2 regions of the Streptomyces sp. OZ13 genome follow, and region 1 is predicted to be linked to the other one. Evidence: riboswitches for the same ligand, from Rfam matches in the RefSeq annotation. Region 1 holds a riboswitch; the other holds the start of a gene.
The links. A riboswitch is a leader RNA that binds a small molecule or an ion and turns the genes downstream of it on or off. The one in region 1 is predicted to bind thiamine pyrophosphate.
Positions count from the first base shown of each region.

Region 2: linked by a shared signal. The riboswitch ahead of thiO (glycine oxidase ThiO) and the one ahead of ACTMTU_RS28920 (thiamine ABC transporter substrate-binding protein) in region 1 are both predicted to bind thiamine pyrophosphate.

Region 1 is NZ_JBQHCZ010000016.1:93,930-97,465, reverse strand. Features, by position in the region: gene ACTMTU_RS28930 (glycosyltransferase) at 1-205, shown strand, start outside; gene rlmN (23S rRNA (adenine(2503)-C(2))-methyltransferase RlmN) at 689-1,795, shown strand; TPP riboswitch at 1,859-1,980, shown strand; gene ACTMTU_RS28920 (thiamine ABC transporter substrate-binding protein) at 1,976-3,076, shown strand; gene ACTMTU_RS28915 (ABC transporter permease) at 3,115-3,536, shown strand, end outside.
Region 2 is NZ_JBQHCZ010000006.1:51,951-55,486, forward strand. Features, by position in the region: gene thiO (glycine oxidase ThiO) at 1-1,155, opposite strand, end outside; TPP riboswitch at 1,153-1,265, opposite strand; gene ACTMTU_RS16805 (hypothetical protein) at 1,317-1,658, shown strand; gene ACTMTU_RS16810 (NAD(P)/FAD-dependent oxidoreductase) at 1,701-2,966, shown strand; gene ACTMTU_RS16815 (Rv2175c family DNA-binding protein) at 3,011-3,376, shown strand; gene thiE (thiamine phosphate synthase) at 3,460-3,536, shown strand, end outside.

The DNA of each region.
Region 1 (3,536 bases):
TTACAACGAGAACTCGTTCTGGTACTACACCGACAACCAATACCGCGCATTCGTACCGGAGATCCAGGCCCGGTTCCAGCGATCACGGTTGGTCACCTACTACCCGACCGACTGGCACTCCAAGAACCACATCTCCTACGTGCAGGCCAACCTGATCGCCATGAAGGACGGCGCAGAACGGTGCGGTGGCCCACTGCTGGTGTGATGGGGGTGCACCTCACGACGCGTACGGCCGGTGGCTGTGGCAGACGACCTGTTTGGCGTGGCCGGCGACCATGGACGTCGCCGGTCGGTCGGCGGCCCACTCGTGTGCGTGGCCGCCCCCCACTCGCCCCATGATGGGCCCGTCGGTGACGAGCTCCGGATCTGTTGCGGCGGGCGCGCGGCGCGGTGAGGGTGGCGCGCCGTTCCTCCCCGGCGATCCATCGGTCCGTCTGCGCCGGCTGTTGCTCCTGAACGCGGCGGAGGAATCGGAGGAGAGTGAGACGAGGTACACCGTACACGTGTTCGATTCTATAGCGGGTGTGCGCCAGCGGGACAACACCGCGAGTGTCCTGTCGCTTTGAAGGGGGCTGCGGCGTCCTTCGCCGCGACTGACATCCCGGCGGCGACGGCACGTGGGCCCGGGCCGGTCAGCCAAGCCGAGGCCAGCAGGGCACGGGAATCCGTCTGCGACACTGGATGAACCATGCCCAAGCCAGGAGAACTCACCTTCGTCGCGCCCCGCGGAGCCAAGAAGCCCCCGCGGCACCTCGCCGACCTCACGCCCGCCGAGCGCAAGGACGCCGTCGCCGCGATCGGCGAGAAGCCGTTCCGCGCCAAGCAGCTGTCCCAGCACTACTTCGCGCGGTACGCCCACGACCCCGCCCAGTGGACCGACATCCCGGCGGCCGCCCGGGAGAAGCTCGCCACCGAGCTGCTGCCGGATCTGATGTCCGTGGTGCGGCACATCTCGTGCGACGACGACACCACCCGCAAGACGCTGTGGCGTCTGCACGACGGCACGCTGGTCGAGTCGGTGCTGATGCGCTACCCGGACCGGGTCACCATGTGCATCTCGTCGCAGGCCGGGTGCGGGATGAACTGCCCCTTCTGCGCCACCGGGCAGGCCGGTCTCGACCGGAACCTGTCGACCGCCGAGATCGTGCACCAGATCGTCGACGGCATGCGCGCCCTGCGCGACGGCGAGGTGCCCGGAGGGCCGGCCCGGCTGTCCAACATCGTCTTCATGGGCATGGGCGAGCCGCTCGCCAACTACAAGCGGGTCGTCGGAGCCATCCGTCGGCTCACCGACCCCGAGCCGGACGGTCTGGGTCTCTCGCAGCGCGGGATCACGGTCTCGACCGTCGGCCTGGTGCCGGCGATGCTCCGCTTCGCGGACGAGGGCTTCAAGTGCCGCCTCGCGGTGTCGCTGCACGCCCCGGACGACGAGCTGCGCGACACCCTGGTCCCGGTCAACACCCGCTGGAAGGTGCGCGAGGTCCTCGACGCCGCCTGGGAGTACGCGGAGAAGTCGGGCCGCCGGATCTCCATCGAGTACGCGCTGATCCGCGACATCAACGACCAGGCCTGGCGCGGTGACCTCCTCGGCCGGCTGCTGAAGGGCAAGCGGGTTCATGTGAACCTGATCCCGCTCAACCCGACGCCCGGTTCGAAGTGGACGGCCTCGCGACCCGAGGACGAGAAGGCGTTCGTGGAGGCCATCGCCGCTCATGGTGTGCCCGTCACCGTCCGGGACACCCGAGGCCAGGAGATCGACGGCGCCTGCGGGCAGCTGGCGGCGCAGGAGCGGTGACCCGCAGGGCCGTCGGCCGTGGCTGATACTGTGCCCTGTGCGTTCGCACAAATGAACAACGAAACATTCCGACAGGGGAGCGCACCACAGCGCTGAGAGTGCGGCGAGGCCTTCACGGCCACGGGCCGCAGACCCTCGGACCTGATCCGGGTCATACCGGCGTAGGGAGTCAGCAACATCATGAAAAGCCAGCTTCGGCGTGCCGTCCGCACGGCACTCGTCGGCGCCGTCGGCGTTTGCGTACTCGCGGCGTGCGGCGGGGAGTCCAAGGACAAGGACGCGTCCGGCGGGGCGAGCGGCCCGAAGACCGTGACGCTCGTCAGCCATGATTCCTTCGCGGCGTCCGACGCCGTCCTCAAGGAGTTCACCGCACAGACCGGATACACGGTCAAGGTGCTCAAGAGCGGCGACGCCGGCACCGCGCTCAACAAGGAGATCCTCACCAAGGGCTCCCCGCAGGGCGACGTCTTCTTCGGCGTGGACAACACCCTGCTGTCCCGCGCGCTCGACAACGACCTCTTCACGCCCTACGAGGCCAAGGGCCTCGACCAGGTCGCGCAGGAGGTCCGGCTCGACGCGGGCAAGCACCGCGTGACGCCCGTCGACACCGGCGACATCTGCGTCAACTACGACAAGAAGTTCTTCGCCGACAAGAAGCTCGCGCCGCCGCGGACCTTCGCCGACCTCGCGAAGCCCGAGTACAAGAACATGCTGGTCGTCGAGAACGCCGCCACCTCCTCTCCGGGCCTCGGCTTCCTGCTCGGCACCATCGGCGAGTACGGCGAGTCGGGCTGGCAGAGCTACTGGAACAAGCTCAAGGACAACGGCGTCAAGGTCGTCGACGGCTGGGAGCAGGCGTACAACGAGGAGTTCTCCGGCTCCGCCGGCGGCAAGAAGGCCAAGGCCGACCGCCCGCTCGTCGTCTCGTACGCCTCCAGCCCGCCGGTCGAGGTCCTGTACTCCGAGCCGCAGCCCGCGGAGGCGCCCACCGGCGTGGCCACCGGCACCTGCTTCCGGCAGATCGAGTTCGCGGGCCTGCTGACGGGCGCGAAGAACGAGGCGGGCGGCAAGGCGCTGCTGGACTTCCTGATCAGCAAGAAGTTCCAGGAGGACATGCCGCTCAACATGTTCGTCAACCCGGTCGTCAAGGACGCGAAGCTGCCCGCCCTGTTCACCAAGCACGGCGCGGTGGTCGAGAAGCCCGAGACCGTTGCCGCGGACACCATCGCGAAGAACCGTGAGCAGTGGGTCCGGTCGTGGTCCTCGCTCGTCGTGAAGTAGGCACATCCCTGCGCGGGAACGCGGCACGGCTCGGCCTGATGGCCGGTCCGGTCGCGTTCTTCGGGCTCTTCTTCGCCTACCCCGTCGCGGCGATCGTCGGACGCGGCCTCCACGCCGAGGGAGCCTGGCAGTTCGGCCGGTTCGGCGAGGTGCTCGGCCGGTCGGACATCCGCGACGTGCTGTGGTTCACCACCTGGCAGGCGCTGGCGTCCACGGCACTGACCCTGCTGATCGCGCTGCCCGGCGCGTATGTCTTCGCCCGGCTCGACTTTCCCGGGAAGCGGCTGCTGCGCGCGGTGGTCACCGTGCCGTTCGTGCTGCCGACAGTCGTCGTCGGTACGGCGTTCCTGGCCCTGTTGGGGCGCGGCGGACTCCTCGACGAACTGTGGGGGATCCGGCTGGACACCACGGTGTGGGCGATCCTCCTCGCGCATGTCTTCTTCAACTACGCCGTCGTCGT
Region 2 (3,536 bases), on a different contig from region 1:
CTGCTCCTGAAGGACGGACGAGAAGCGGCGTGGTGAGAAGGGCCGTGCCACTTCGGGGAGTTCACCGGTCGTCAGCGCGTCGGCCAGCACATCGCCGGTGACGGGCGTCAGCAGCACGCCGTTGCGGTAGTGCCCGGTGGCCAGCAGCAGTCCGGGCAGTTCGGTGAGGCCCAGCAGCGGCGCGTTGTCGGGGGAGCCGGGGCGCAGTCCCGCCCGGGTCTCCACGAGCGGCAGTTCGGTGATCCCGGGCACCAGCTCGTGCGCGTCGCGCAGCAGCTCGTACACCCCGCCCGCGGTGACCGTCGTGTCCCAGCCGAGCTCCTCGCTGGTCGCGCCCACCACCAGCTCGCCGTCCTCGCGCGGCACGAGGTAGACATGGCTGCCGCGGACCACGGCGCGCACCGTGCGCGACAGGAACGGCGCGTAGGGGCGTGGCACGGTCAGTCGCAGGACCTGGCCCTTCACCGGGCGTACGGGCGGGAGCACGTCCTTCGGTACGCCCCCCAGCCGTCCGCTCATGCTGCCGCCGGCAAGGACGACCTGTCCCGCGGAGATCTCCGTGCCGTCGGCGAGTACCGCCCCGGCCGCCCGGCCGGGGCTCACGAGCAGCCGCTCCGCCCAGCCGCGGCGGAAGTCGATCCCGGCGCGCTCGCAGGCGGCGATCAGGGCCGCGGCCAGCCGGCGGGGGTCGACCTGGTGGTCGCCGTCGACCCGCAGCCCGCCGCGGACGCCGGGGGCCAGCATCGGCTCGAGGCGGCGGCACTCACGGCCGGTGAGCCACTCGGACGTCAGCCCCGACCGGTGCTGGAGGGCGTGCAGTTCACGCAGATGCGCCCTGTCGTCGGCGTCGAGGGCGACGGCGAGCGTGCCGCAGGAGCGGTAGCCGACCCGCCGGCCGGACGTCTCCTCCAGCTCGGCGACGAAGGCCGGATAGCGGTGCGCGGACTCGAGGTTGAGGCCGAGCAGCGTCTGCTCGCCGTAATGCAGTTCGGTGACGGCGGCCAGCATGCCGGCGGCGACCTGCGCGGCCCCGCCGCCCGGTTCCGGGTCGGCCACGGCGACCCGCAGGCCCCGTTGCGCGGTGCGCCAAGCCGTGACCAGGCCGATGATTCCGCCCCCGATGACGAGGACGTCTGGGCTCGGTGTACGAGACATGGGCGTCCAGCCCCTCCCTTCGCCGGCATGACCCGGATCAGGTTCGTACGGTCGGAGGCCGGCCAGCCTCCCTCTCAGCCCGGTACGTCCGGGCTCCCGCGAGTGCCTTACGGTGGCCACCCTAACCGCACGCCCCGACGCGTTGTAAGGGAGCCGCAGCAGTGGCGAAGTCGCTCGACGGACTTGTTCTCTCCCCGGTCGCCGACCAGGCCCCGGGCCAGGTCGGCACCCGGACCCGGTTCACGTACCACGAGGAACGGGGCCGGATCTGGGCCGAGTACGAAGGCGGCGACGTGGTCCGCGGCCATCTGGTGGGCACCAGGGACGGCGACCGGCTGGACTTCCGTTATGTGCAGCTCAAGACGGACGGCGGGACCTCCTCCGGCCACTGCCTCTCCACGGTCGTGGACCTGCCGGACGGCCGGGTGCGGCTGGAGGAGAGCTGGCAGTGGGAGTCCCAGGAGGGCAGCGGGACGAGCGTCGTGGAGGAGCATGCTTCCTGATCCGCCCCTGCTGACCCCCAGTCAGGTACGTATGGTGTGCGGGTGGACGAACGGCAGCAGCAGACGCGGGCGGACGAAGGACGGCGGACCGAGCCGCGGCGGCGCGTGGTGATCGTCGGCGCGGGCATGGCCGGCGTGCAGACCGCGGTCGCCCTTCGCGAGCAGGGATTCACCGGCACGGTCACCCTGATCGGCGCGGAGCCGCACCAGCCGTACGACAGACCGCCGCTGTCCAAGGCGATCCTGCTCGGCAAGGCGGAGGACTCAGCCTTCGACATCGACTTCGAGGCACTCGGCGTCGAGCTGCGCCTGGGTCTCGAGGTGACCCGGGTGCGGACCGACGCGCACGAGGTCGACACCGTCTCCGGCCCCGTCCCCTACGACGTGCTGGTCCTCGCCACCGGCGCCGAGCCGGTCACCCTGCCGGGCACCGTCGGCGTCCCCGGTGTGCATCTGCTGCGCACGCTCGACGATGCCGCCCGGCTGCGGCCGCTGCTCGTCGAGCAGCACGACATCGTCGTGGTCGGCGCCGGCTGGATCGGCGCCGAGTTCGCGACCGCCGCCCGCGAGGCCGGGTGCCGCGTCACCGTCGTGGAGGCCGCGGGCCGCCCGCTCGCCGGGACCATGCCCGCCGAGGTCGCCGCCCCGATGGCCGCCTGGTACGAGCAGCACGGGGCCGAGCTGATCACCGGCGCCAAGGTGGAAGCCGTCGAGCCGGGAGCCGTCGTCCTGGCCGGAGGGCGCAGGATCCCGGCCGGCGCCGTGGTCGTCGGTATCGGCGCGCGCCCCGCCACCGCCCTGCTGGCGGGCTCCGGCATCGAGCTCGGCCCGGACGGCGCGGTGGTCGCCGACCAGTATCTGCGCGCCTCCGCTCCCGACGTGTACGCCGTCGGGGACTGCGCCTCCTACCCGTCCGGCCGGTACGGCGAGCGGCTGCTCGTCCACCACTGGGACAACGCGCTCCAGGGCCCGCGCACCGTCGCGGCGAACATCCTCGGCGACCAGGAGCCCCGGCCCCCGGCCCCGGAGGCGTACGACCCGGTGCCGTACTTCTGGTCCGAGCAGTTCGGCCGTTTCGTCCAGTACGCGGGCCACCACGGCGCCGCCGACACGCTGCTGTGGCGCGGCAGTCCGGCGGAGGACACCTGGTCCGTGCTGTGGCTGCGCGACGGCGTCCTCGTGGCCCTGCTGACGGTGAGCAGGCCCCGTGATCTGGCACAGGGCCGCAAGCTGATCGTGTCCGGGACCGAGCTGGATCCGGCGCGGGCGGCCGACCCTTCCGTCCCTCTGAAGGCGGCGGCACGGTAGGTCCTGGCTACCGACTGTCGGTCCTGGATGGCAGGCTTGTCCCCGTGACCGAGATTGACGCAAAGATCGATGCCCTCGTCCCCGCCTGGCTCTACCTGCCGGACATCGCGGAAATGCTCGATGTCGAGGTGACGCGTGTGCGGCAGTTGGTCAAGGACGGCCAGCTGATCGCCGTGCGCCGCGGTGAGAACAGGGCGCTCCAGGTGCCTGCCGCCTTCATCGACGGCAACAAGGTGGTCAAGGGCCTGTCCGGGACCCTGACCCTGCTGAGGGACGACGGCTTCACCGACGAAGAGATGCTCGAGTGGCTCTTCACCCCCGACCCGACCCTGCCGGGCACGCCTGCCCAGGCGCTCAGCGAGAATCGCGGCACGGAGGTGAAGCGCCGGGCCCAGGCGCTCGCCGTCTGAACCGACGGAAACCATCATCGCCGGCGGACGCACGGCCGGGCCGCCCGGCCCGTGCGTCCGCCGCCCAACGGGGGGATCGCCTCATGTCCACGGCTCGCACGCTGCTGTCCGACGCCCGGCTCTATCTGTGCACGGACGCCCGTAAGGGGCAGGCGGACCT